Regions from separate parts of the Planomicrobium sp. MB-3u-38 genome, predicted to be linked through region 2. Evidence: riboswitches for the same ligand, from Rfam matches in the RefSeq annotation. Region 2 holds a riboswitch; the other holds the start of a gene.
What was found. Region 2 has a riboswitch for preQ1 ahead of queF (preQ(1) synthase). Riboswitches for the same ligand answer to the same signal wherever they lie in the genome.

Region 1 (5,109 bases), on a different contig from region 2:
GAAAATCACGATTTTCAAACTGGCATTCGAATCCTTCAGCTTTTCCATGTAAGCATCGAGCTTCTCAAAATCAGTAACCATGCCTGAGCTTGGCGGCTTCGGTGAAAGTGTAATATCATCCACTTCCAGCAGCCAGTCCTGCCAGAATGTCGCTTGTGTCTCCACCGCCACTTTCCAGCCTTCCACATGACAAAGCCGGATCAGCTCTCCGATTCCCTTGTGGAGCAGCGGATTCCCACCCGAAATGGTGACATGGGAAAAGCGGCTTCCGCCGATCCCTTTCAATTCTTCGATGATCTCCTGTGGCTGCCGGGAAAAGCTTTTGCCCGTACCGTCCCATGTGAAACTGGAATCGCACCATGAACACGAATAATCACAGCCGGCAGTCCGGACAAACATCGTTTTTTGGCCGATGACCATTCCTTCCCCTTGTATTGTCGGACCGAATACTTCCATTACAGGAATCTTCATCGCAGCCACCCCTGTTCCGGCCGGTAAATCACGTAACTCGTCGGTGTTTCTCTGACAATGACCTGAAGACAAGCCGGTTTATTGTCTCGGGTTTTAAGGATTCCATCAATCGACTGCCAAATCTGTTCCGCCAGCCGTTCCGTGGTCGGGAATTTCCCGTTGAATTCGGGATGATCGTTCAATATCGAATGGTCATACTTTTTATGGATTGCGTCTTTCAGCAATTTGAAATCTATTAAAAAATCAGAAGCATCAAGTTCATTTCCAGCCACCGTTACATTTACAAAATACGTATGTCCGTGCACCGCCTGACATTTCCCTGCTTCCGCATGCGGAATGAAATGCGCTGCTGAGAAGTTCATATCTTTATTCAATTCAAATCGGTAGGCATGCGGGACTGATGGATAAAATTGCTGCATCATTGCGCTGCACCGCCGGTCTTTTCTGCCAGATAAGCTTCCAGACCGTCATTTCTCAACTGGCATGCCGGACATTCCCCGCAGCCGCTGCTTGGTACTCCGTTATAGCAGGTGACCGTTTTTTCCTGCACAAATTCGAGTGCCCCGAATCGGTCAGAAAGCTCCCACACCTGTTTCTTATCGCGCCACATAAGCGGCGTATGAATGACGAATTGAGCATCCATCGCCAGATTCAGTGTTACATTAAGCGATTTGATGAACGTGTCACGACAGTCGGGGTAGCCGCTGAAATCCGTTTGGCTCACACCGGTAATGATGTGCTGTGCCCCGATTGTATGTGCATGAACAGCTGCAAATGACAGGAACAGATGATTTCTCCCCGGCACAAAAGTGGAAGGCAGTTCCCCTTCTTCTTCGCTGATCGGAATTTCGTCACGTGTAAGCGCGTTGGCAGACAATTGATTGATCAATTGCATATCCAGCACTTTAAACGGAACTTCCAATTCTTCAGCAATCTTTCGCGCATGCTCTATTTCCACGGCATGGCGCTGTCCGTAATCGAACGTAACGGTGGTAACTTCCTTAAATTTTGATAATGCCCAAAAAAGACAGGTGGTACTGTCCTGGCCGCCACTGAATACGACGACCGCTTTTTCATTATTCATTCAAAACATCTCCTTAGTTTTTTTAAGAGGGATTTCGCGAACCTCTATAATTTGAACATTTTTCATCGTACCACATATAATGCGGACGCTGTAAAGAACTGAAAATTCGAAGTCGAATGCTGGTTGAACCTTTAAATTTATTGCAAGACAATCCAATACTTTCCATCAGCAAAAAGATCTATAATTAATGTAAAGGGAGATGAGCCCATGAGGAATTGGAGAACGCATATTGAACTGATCGCTGCCATCTTGTCCGGTGTTTTGATCATCATTGCTTATATTCTTGAAACCCAGTCCATCGAATTGTGGTCGGTCATCACCTATCTGGCGGCTTTTTTGATCGGCGGTTATGCTAAAGCGAAATACGGCATCCGCAAGACGATCGAAAACCGGAAGCCGAACGTGGAATTATTGATGGTGCTGGCTGCAATCGGCGCATCCCTAATCGGCTACTGGACGGAAGGCGCCATCCTGATTTTCATCTTCTCCCTCAGCGGCGCACTTGAAACCTATACCATGAATAAAAGCCGCAAGGAAGTTTCGGCATTGATGCAGATCCAGCCGGAAGAAGCGTGGCTCTTGAAAGACGGTGACACGACCCGCGTATCTGTTTCTTCCCTGCAGCCGGGTGACCGGCTTGTCGTCAAACCGGGGGAACGCATTCCGGCAGACGGCCGTTTGCTGATCGGCCATACGGTAGTTGATGAATCCGCCATCAGCGGGGAATCGGTGCCGGTTTCCAAAGATATAGAAGATGAACTGTTCGCTTCTACGGTTAATATGAGCGGCGCTATTACAATGGAAATGACCAAGCCGAATTCTGAAACGCTGGTACAGAAAATCATTGATCTTGTACAGTCGGCACACAGCGAAAAACCGCCTTCCCAGCAATTCGTCGAACGTTTCGAAGGTCGATATGTAAATATCGCTTTGATTGTATTCATCCTTTTATTGTTTCTGCCGCATTATTTGATCGGCTGGGATTGGAACACGACTATTTACCGTGCCATCCTCTTTCTGGTTGTGGCTTCACCATGCGCATTGGTCGCATCGATCATGCCGGCAACGCTGGCGGCCATTTCAAACGGCGCGAAAAGCGGCATCATCTTCAAAGGTGGCGTCCATCTCCAGAACCTTGGTGAAATTCGTGCCATCGCTTTCGATAAAACCGGCACCATTACGCGCGGACGACCGGAAGTCACTGATTTTTCACTGCGGAAAGATATCGACAATGACCGGCTGATGGCCATCATCTCCGGCATCGAAATGCAGTCGAACCATCCGCTTGCCAAGGCGATCACTGAATTTATTCAAGCAAAAGGCATAGAACCATTGAGAAATCTGCAGATCACCGATGTGCCCGGCAATGGATTGAAATCGGTAATTGACGGTGAAGAAATTTTGATCGGTAAACCCGACTTTGTCAACCTTCACGATGCGGAAGAGTTTCAGGGCGGTGTACTGAACCGCTGGGCCGATGAAGGGAAGACAGTGACCTTCGTCCGCGACAGCAAAGGCATCGCAGCCGCCATTTCGCTGAAAGACACGGTTCGGGAAGACGCAAAAGCGACGATTGAGAACCTGCAGAAAGCTGGCATCTACTGCATCATGCTGACCGGAGACAACAAGAAAACCGCTAAAGCCATTGCCGAAGAAAGCGGCATGGACGCTTATATCGGCAGCTGCATGCCTGGCGATAAAGTCGAAGAACTGAAAAAACTGCTGACCGAGCATCAATATGTCGCCATGATCGGCGACGGCATCAATGACGCGCCGGCGCTTGCCATTGCCACGACTGGCATCGCAATGGGCGAAGGCACCGACGTCGCACTCGAGACAGCTGACGTTATCCTGATGAAAAATGACTTGACCCGCATCGCCTATTCCATCCGGATGGCACGAAAAATGCAGCGCATCATCAAACAGAACATCGTTTTCTCAGTCAGCGTCATCATTGTGCTGCTGATCCTGAACTTCATGCAGTCCATCACAATTCCCATCGGCGTCGTCGGCCATGAAGGCAGTACGATCCTCGTGATCCTGAACGGCCTGCGTATGTTGAATCGGAATATATGAACAGTGTGGGGTGACTGCCTTTTCGGTCGGGGTCGGAAAAATACCATTTCTGAAGCGGAAAATTATCACTGCGCAAGTAAATTCCAATCTGTGCAAACAACTCTGAATCTGCGCAAATAAAACTGATTCACCGCAAATAAAATCAATTCTGCGCAAACAAATTTATAAGTTGTTAAATATGAACACAAATAAAACCAGTATCGGCTCCAATCCGCCGATACTGGTTTTATTTTTATAGAATATCCACCCAAATTTTAATGGCTGTGCCGAGGATCAGCAGCGCCAATATCCATTGGAGGTATTTCGTGTTCATCTTCTGGCCAAGTTTGGCGCCAAGCGGTGCGGCGATGATACTTGCCACAATCATGACTGCCGCGGGACCATAAAGGATCTGGTCTGTAACGATTTTACCGAAAGTCGACCCGATGGACGAAATGAATGTGATGGCGAGGGAAGTCGCAATCGTCATCCGCGTCGGGATTTTCAAGACGACCAGCATGATCGGCACCAGGATGAAAGCACCTGCTGCTCCGACGATGCCGGCTGCAATTCCGACGATGAACGCCAAGCCAGCCGCCAGCCATCTATTGAACGTCACCTGATCAAGCGGGATGTCATCGACACCTTTTTTCGGCAGGAACATCATGACAACCGCAATGGTCGCCAAAATAGCATAGACAAAATTGATGGCAGCCTCCGAAAGAAGCGTCGAGCCGTAGCCGCCGATGAAACTCCCGACCAGGATAGCTCCCCCCATATAAGTGATCAGGGTTTTATTCAGATAACCGCTGCCACGGTACGCCCAAACACCGGCGATTGTGGCGAAAAATACCTGGATGGCGCTGATGCCGGATACTTCATGGGCGCTGAACGCCGTGTAGCCGAACATGACCGGAATATACAGCAGCATCGGGTATTTGATGATCGATCCGCCGATTCCGACCATTCCGGAGATGAAGGAACCGATGAAGCCGATCAGGAAAATGACGATAATAAAATCAAAACTCATCTTTTGTCACCTCTTCCAAAAGCGAAAAGGGTATCACAGCGATACCCTCTTGCAACTCTTAGCCTTTCTTGATCCAGAATTTAAGGACGTCGCCCGCTTCTTCAATCTCCAATAGTTCGTGGCCGCCTGATTTTGCCCAGGCAGTCATGTCAGCTATTGCTCCTTTGTCAGTCGCAAGGATTTCCAGGATTTGTCCTGACTCCATGTCTTTCATTTCTTTTCTTGTTTTCACGATCGGCATTGGGCAAGCCAAGCCTTTTGCGTCTAGTACTTTATCTGCGTTCATCAAAATCTCTCCTTTAGGTTTTAATTAATTTGAATTAATAATCGATATTCCGCAAAACAGCTTCGCTTGCCGCGGGCTTGCGTCGAGCTAACTCGGTCTCGTTTCACTTCGCCCGAGTGGATCTCGCCACTTCGCTGGTCCCGCAGGCGTCTACGCTGTTTTGCTGCATATCTAAGCTATTTC
Region 2 (5,109 bases):
CTCGCTGTTTTGGCACTCTACCCTAAAGCTTAATAAACTTTACAAACTTTTACACGGCTGATACAGTAATTTCTCCGGGAGCTTGCTATACTAAACTCGAAATCAAAAGCAGATCTTTTGAGCAAACAAAGTTTGTCCCAAAAAAGGAGAGCGAAGCATGAAAAACAGGAAACCGCCAATTTTCAAAGTCATGTCGTTTAACATCGCCCACGGTTTAGGTATGGATGGAATTACGGATCTTGAGAGGACGGCTACTGTTATTGAAGATTCCTGCGCAACCGTTATCGGCTTGCAGGAAGTCGATCGTTTCTTCGGGGAACGGAGTCAGTTTATGGATCAGGTGGAATGGCTGGGCAATCGGCTTGGCATGTACACCACATACGGTGCCAACCTGGATTATCCCCCGGAACGGGAAGGAATGCCGAATCAGCAATATGGCAACGCAATTTTAAGTAAATATCCCATCACATACAGTAAGAATCACCATATGACTCCCGTCAAACAATGGTATGGAAACGATGAGCAGCGCGGAGTCCTGGAAGCGGTCATCGAAATAGATGATATGGCGATCAATGTTTTTAACGCACATCTTTCATTGAAAGATGAAGAATTAAAACTTAGTGTGAATGAAATTCTGGCGTTGACGGAAAAGAGCAAGTTCCCTTGTATCGTAATGGGCGACTTCAACGCTCCGCCGTTTTATGCGCCAATCCGCAAAATGAACCGCCATTTTACGGATGCTTTCCTGAAAATGAAAAGAGGAGACGCTTATACGTATCCCTCACCGCATTCATACCATACAACGGGTGTGGATTTGAAACCTGTCACCCGCATTGATTATATTTTCTTCAGTCCGGAAATGGAAGTTGCGCAAACCGCGACTATTTCAACGGATGTTTCCGACCATTTGCCGATTGTGGCGGACTTGATGCTGGCAAGAAACAAACAGGCTTTGCGGCCAAAGGAAAAAACCTCAAAAGCGAAAGCTTAATGAGGGTATGGGAATATATTCACGTTAGAAAAAGGGAGAGCCGCTGGGGCTCCCTTTTTCAACTTGTTGAGAAAGATAAAGATTTTAAATTCGATATTCCGCTAAACAGCTTCGCTTTCCTGGCTGCTTGCGCTGAGCTAACTCGTGCTCGTTCCACTTCGCCCGAGTGGATCTCAGCACTTCACTTGGTCGCCTGGGAGTCTCAGCTGTTTTGCTCCATATCTCTGATTGCTTTCTGTAATTTAAGAACACTATAGTCCTGAAATAGAACAGCGTATATTCTATTTACACCAAACTAGAATGAAGCGTCAGGCAGCTCCCTGCGGAACGCGTCCGCCTAAAGCGAAATGATTTGAGAAGTGTCGATTTCTCGACAGCCAGTGAAAGGGAGAGCCGTTGAGGCTCTCCCTTTCATTTTAACTATAAACAGCCTTGCCGGAAACCTGTTCGCGGCGGCATAATTTGACAAGCAGATAGACAAGCGGTGTATCGGCAGCTGCCACGATCCACTTGAACAGGTATTGTGTGACAATCATACCGATCAATGCGCCGACAGGCAACGTCCCTGCAAATGCGATCGTGATGAAAATGGTCGTATCGGCAAGCTGGCTCACCATTGTAGAAGCGTTATTGCGGATCCATAATTTGGATTCGCCGTGGCGCTCTTTTAATTTGTGGAAAATCGTGACGTCCAGATTTTGGCTGATGAAATAAGAAATCAGACTGGCTAGAGTGACGCGGAAGCCGGCCGAAAAGATGGATTCAAAAGATGCCTGATCGCCGAAAAATGGTGCAGCCGGCAAATGGATGGCGAAAAAGATGAATGCCAAAGCCGCAAGCTGCGTGATAAAACCGGCGAAGACCGTTTTTCTTGCAGCCTCTTTGCCATAAACTTCCGCAATCGTATCGGTGATCGGGAATGTGAAGACGTAGACGATGACCGCGGCCGGCAGCACCATCCACTCCCCGATGCTGAATAATTTCACTGCCAGAATATTGGACAGGATCAATAAGCCTACAAACGCGCCGTTCAAATAAAGTAACATGGATTTTCCCCCTTATCGATTGGTGATCGTTTCAGGATTCATGTCATGATTCATCATTCGGTACGATGCCATTTCTTCATATTTTGTTCCAGGCTTGCCATAATTCGTGTATGGATCGATCGACAATCCGCCGCGGGGAGTGAATTTTCCCCAGACTTCGATATAACGGGGGTCCAGCAGATTGATCAGGTCATTCATGATGATGTTGACCACATCTTCATGGAAATCCCCATGGTTGCGGAAACTGAAGAAATATAATTTCAGCGATTTGCTTTCCACCAATTTCTTATCGGGAATAAAGCTCAAGTAAATCGTTGCGAAATCCGGCTGGCCGGTCTGCGGACACAGGGATGTAAATTCCGGATTATTGAATTTCACGAAATAATCGCGTGAATGCATATTGTCGATTGCTTCCAAAACTTCCGGAGCGTATTCATATTTATATTTTGTGTCCTGATTGCCAAGCAATGTTAAGTGGTCCAATGTGTCTTCATTTCTTCCTGCCATTAAAAAAAAGCCTCCTCGAATGCAGTTTCGGGAGAGGCTATAAAAAAGGGAAAAAGAAAAAGCCAAATCGCATGTGGATTTGGCTGAATTTCAAAATCCATAGTTTTTTATAGAGGGTGAAATGCTATGAACCTCTCCCGTCACCGGGTTATTTAATTTCCTTAACCATCGTATAAGAACCGGAGTTCGCTGTCAATCACCTTTTTTGCTAAAATGACGATAAAGAGGAAGGGAGAGAGGAAAAGTGGCGCATGACCATGACCATTTTGAAACCGCGAGGAGCGGCAATAAGAAAGCGTTGATATTGGCTTTGATCATTACTGTTTCCATTATGCTGCTGGAGTTCTTCGGGGGTCTTTTCACAAATAGCCTTGCGCTCATTGCAGACAGCGGACACATGCTGTCAGATGCCGCATCACTGCTCCTGAGCCTTGGAGCTATCTGGTTTGCGGGCAGAGCCGCTTCTGCCAATAAGACTTACGGCTATTACCGTTTTGAGATCCTTGCGGCGTTTTTCAATGGCATCACACTTTTTGTTATGGCTGGCTTCATCATATACGAAGCAGTCGAGCGTTTCTATAACCCACCGGAGGTAATGGGTGGATGGATGCTGGCAATTGCAGCCATTGGGCTGTTGGCAAACATTCTGAGCGCCTGGGTGATCAGCAGACAAGCGGATGTCGAAGGCAATTTGAATATGAAAAGCGCTTATCTCCATGTAATTGGAGATGCATTGGGTTCAGTCGGTGCCATTATTGCCGGGGTGTTGATCCTATTGTTCGACTGGACCATTGCGGATCCGCTTATATCGGTTTTAGTGGCTTTGCTGATTTTGAAGAGCGCATGGGGTGTATTGCAGAACAGCATACATATTTTAATGGAAGGCTCGCCTGTTACGGTCAATGTGGCAGAAGTCAGAAGGATGCTTATGGGCATTGATGGGGTGCAGGATGTCCATGATCTCCATATTTGGACGATCACTTCCGGTATGGATTTGCTGACCTGCCATTTGGATATACAAGAACAAGCAAAGGAACAAGAAATCTTAAAAGAAGCTGTGGCGCTGGTCAATAAAAACTGCAAAATTGAACATACAACAATCCAGATTGAAAAACCTGGCTTCAGCCATCAAGAGTTAAAAGTATAACCTTTGGTAAGTGTTTGTTTTTCTATTAAATAACCGCAAAAAAAAGCCCTTGAGAAAGGGCTTTTTTTGAATATGGAATTTGCTGAGATTAAATATACACTTTTTTACATGACTGTCTGGCTGTGACGGTGCTTGATGATGTTATCAGGTGACTGACGGATTTTTTGGACTTCGCTGATGATGAACCGGCTTTTTGGCATAGTCGGCATTCTCGCCATATCATAACTTAAGTCCTGTTCCGGCACTTTATACGTGATATTTTCTGTCAGATATTTAAAGAAGGACTGCATCACCATCACGGTCATCCATTCACCGGCACAACGGTGGCCGGCATGATGGTCGCCGCCGCCTTGCGGTACGAAAGCGAAAGGGCTGCCTTTCCAATTTTCAAAGCGTTCAGGTATGAATTCATCGGCGTTTTCCCAATGATCCGGATGCCTGTTCGTTCCAAAAAGATCCAGTACGACCAGCATGCCTTCTTTTACATGGTAACCGTGCCAGATGAAATCGCGATTCGCTTTTGCAGCCATTGCTGGAGCAAAAGGATAATAGCGGCGTACTTCCTGTGCGAACAGTTTACTGAAATTTTTTTCATCGGCTTGCAATTTCGGTTTCATTTCAGGGTATTCATGGATAGCCAAAGCTCCGAAAACAATCAGATAAGCGGCTGCGATAATCGGTCTGTAGGCATTGTTCAAATCGACAGCTGCAACATCAAGGTCGAGTAATTTGCCATCCGGGGATTTTTGCATCGCGACAATATACGCGGCTGTATGGGAAGGCGGTGAATAGACGCGTGACCGAATGTCCCGGATGATTCCTTTCAGCCATGCTTCATGGCTCTTCCGTGCTTCAGCCCCTTCTTTGAACCGGGTGAGAGATCCGCCGAAAGAGTCCACCATTGCAACAAGTTCCTGCGTCCGTTGCTTTACTTCGCTTTCTTTTAAAGGCAGTCCTGCCCAATTCATGACTGAACGCGCCAGCACTTCTTCTATTTCATCGAGCAGCAGGACTTCGTCCATCGTTTCCCATTGTGCTGCTTTTTTATCCAGCTCTTCTATCGCCAACCGTTTCATATCTTCCAGTCTTTCAGGCGTCATCATGGATAAGAACATGCGCTTTTGGTGATGGTGGTCTTCGCCGTCGCGTCCATGCAGTCCGCCTTCCCCGAGCAAGGTCTTCTTCAGCGGTTTTGGAGCCGCACCTTCCCGCTTGAAATACTTATTGTCATAGAAAACTGCCGCCGCTTCTTCCCCGGCGATGCAAAGAGATTTCTTGCCAAGTAAACGCGCTTCGAAGATATCTGACTCCAATTCTTTACGGCGGCTTGGCAGGAAGTTGAAGCCTTCATTGATCAAATGCATCGTGCTGTCGAACTCTTTGGTTTTTGGAATAGGTTTTTTTACTTTCATCGATTT

Region 1: linked by a shared signal. The riboswitch ahead of queC (7-cyano-7-deazaguanine synthase QueC) and the one ahead of queF (preQ(1) synthase) in region 2 are both predicted to bind preQ1.

Annotation. Positions count from the first base shown of each region.
Region 1 covers NZ_PJBO01000037.1:51,520-56,628, reverse strand. Annotated here, with positions in the region: gene queE (7-carboxy-7-deazaguanine synthase QueE) at 1-471, opposite strand, end outside; gene queD (6-carboxytetrahydropterin synthase QueD) at 468-893, opposite strand; gene queC (7-cyano-7-deazaguanine synthase QueC) at 890-1,555, opposite strand; PreQ1 riboswitch class I at 1,563-1,606, opposite strand; gene CXF70_RS08325 (heavy metal translocating P-type ATPase) at 1,763-3,631, shown strand; gene CXF70_RS08320 (sulfite exporter TauE/SafE family protein) at 3,864-4,640, opposite strand; gene CXF70_RS08315 (sulfurtransferase TusA family protein) at 4,699-4,926, opposite strand.
Region 2 covers NZ_PJBO01000048.1:75,367-80,475, forward strand. Annotated here, with positions in the region: gene CXF70_RS09620 (endonuclease/exonuclease/phosphatase family protein) at 1-33, shown strand, start outside; gene CXF70_RS09625 (endonuclease/exonuclease/phosphatase family protein) at 158-991, shown strand; gene CXF70_RS09635 (queuosine precursor transporter) at 1,408-2,037, opposite strand; gene queF (preQ(1) synthase) at 2,050-2,544, opposite strand; PreQ1 riboswitch class I at 2,638-2,685, opposite strand; gene CXF70_RS09645 (cation diffusion facilitator family transporter) at 2,789-3,691, shown strand; gene CXF70_RS09650 (cytochrome P450) at 3,796-5,103, opposite strand.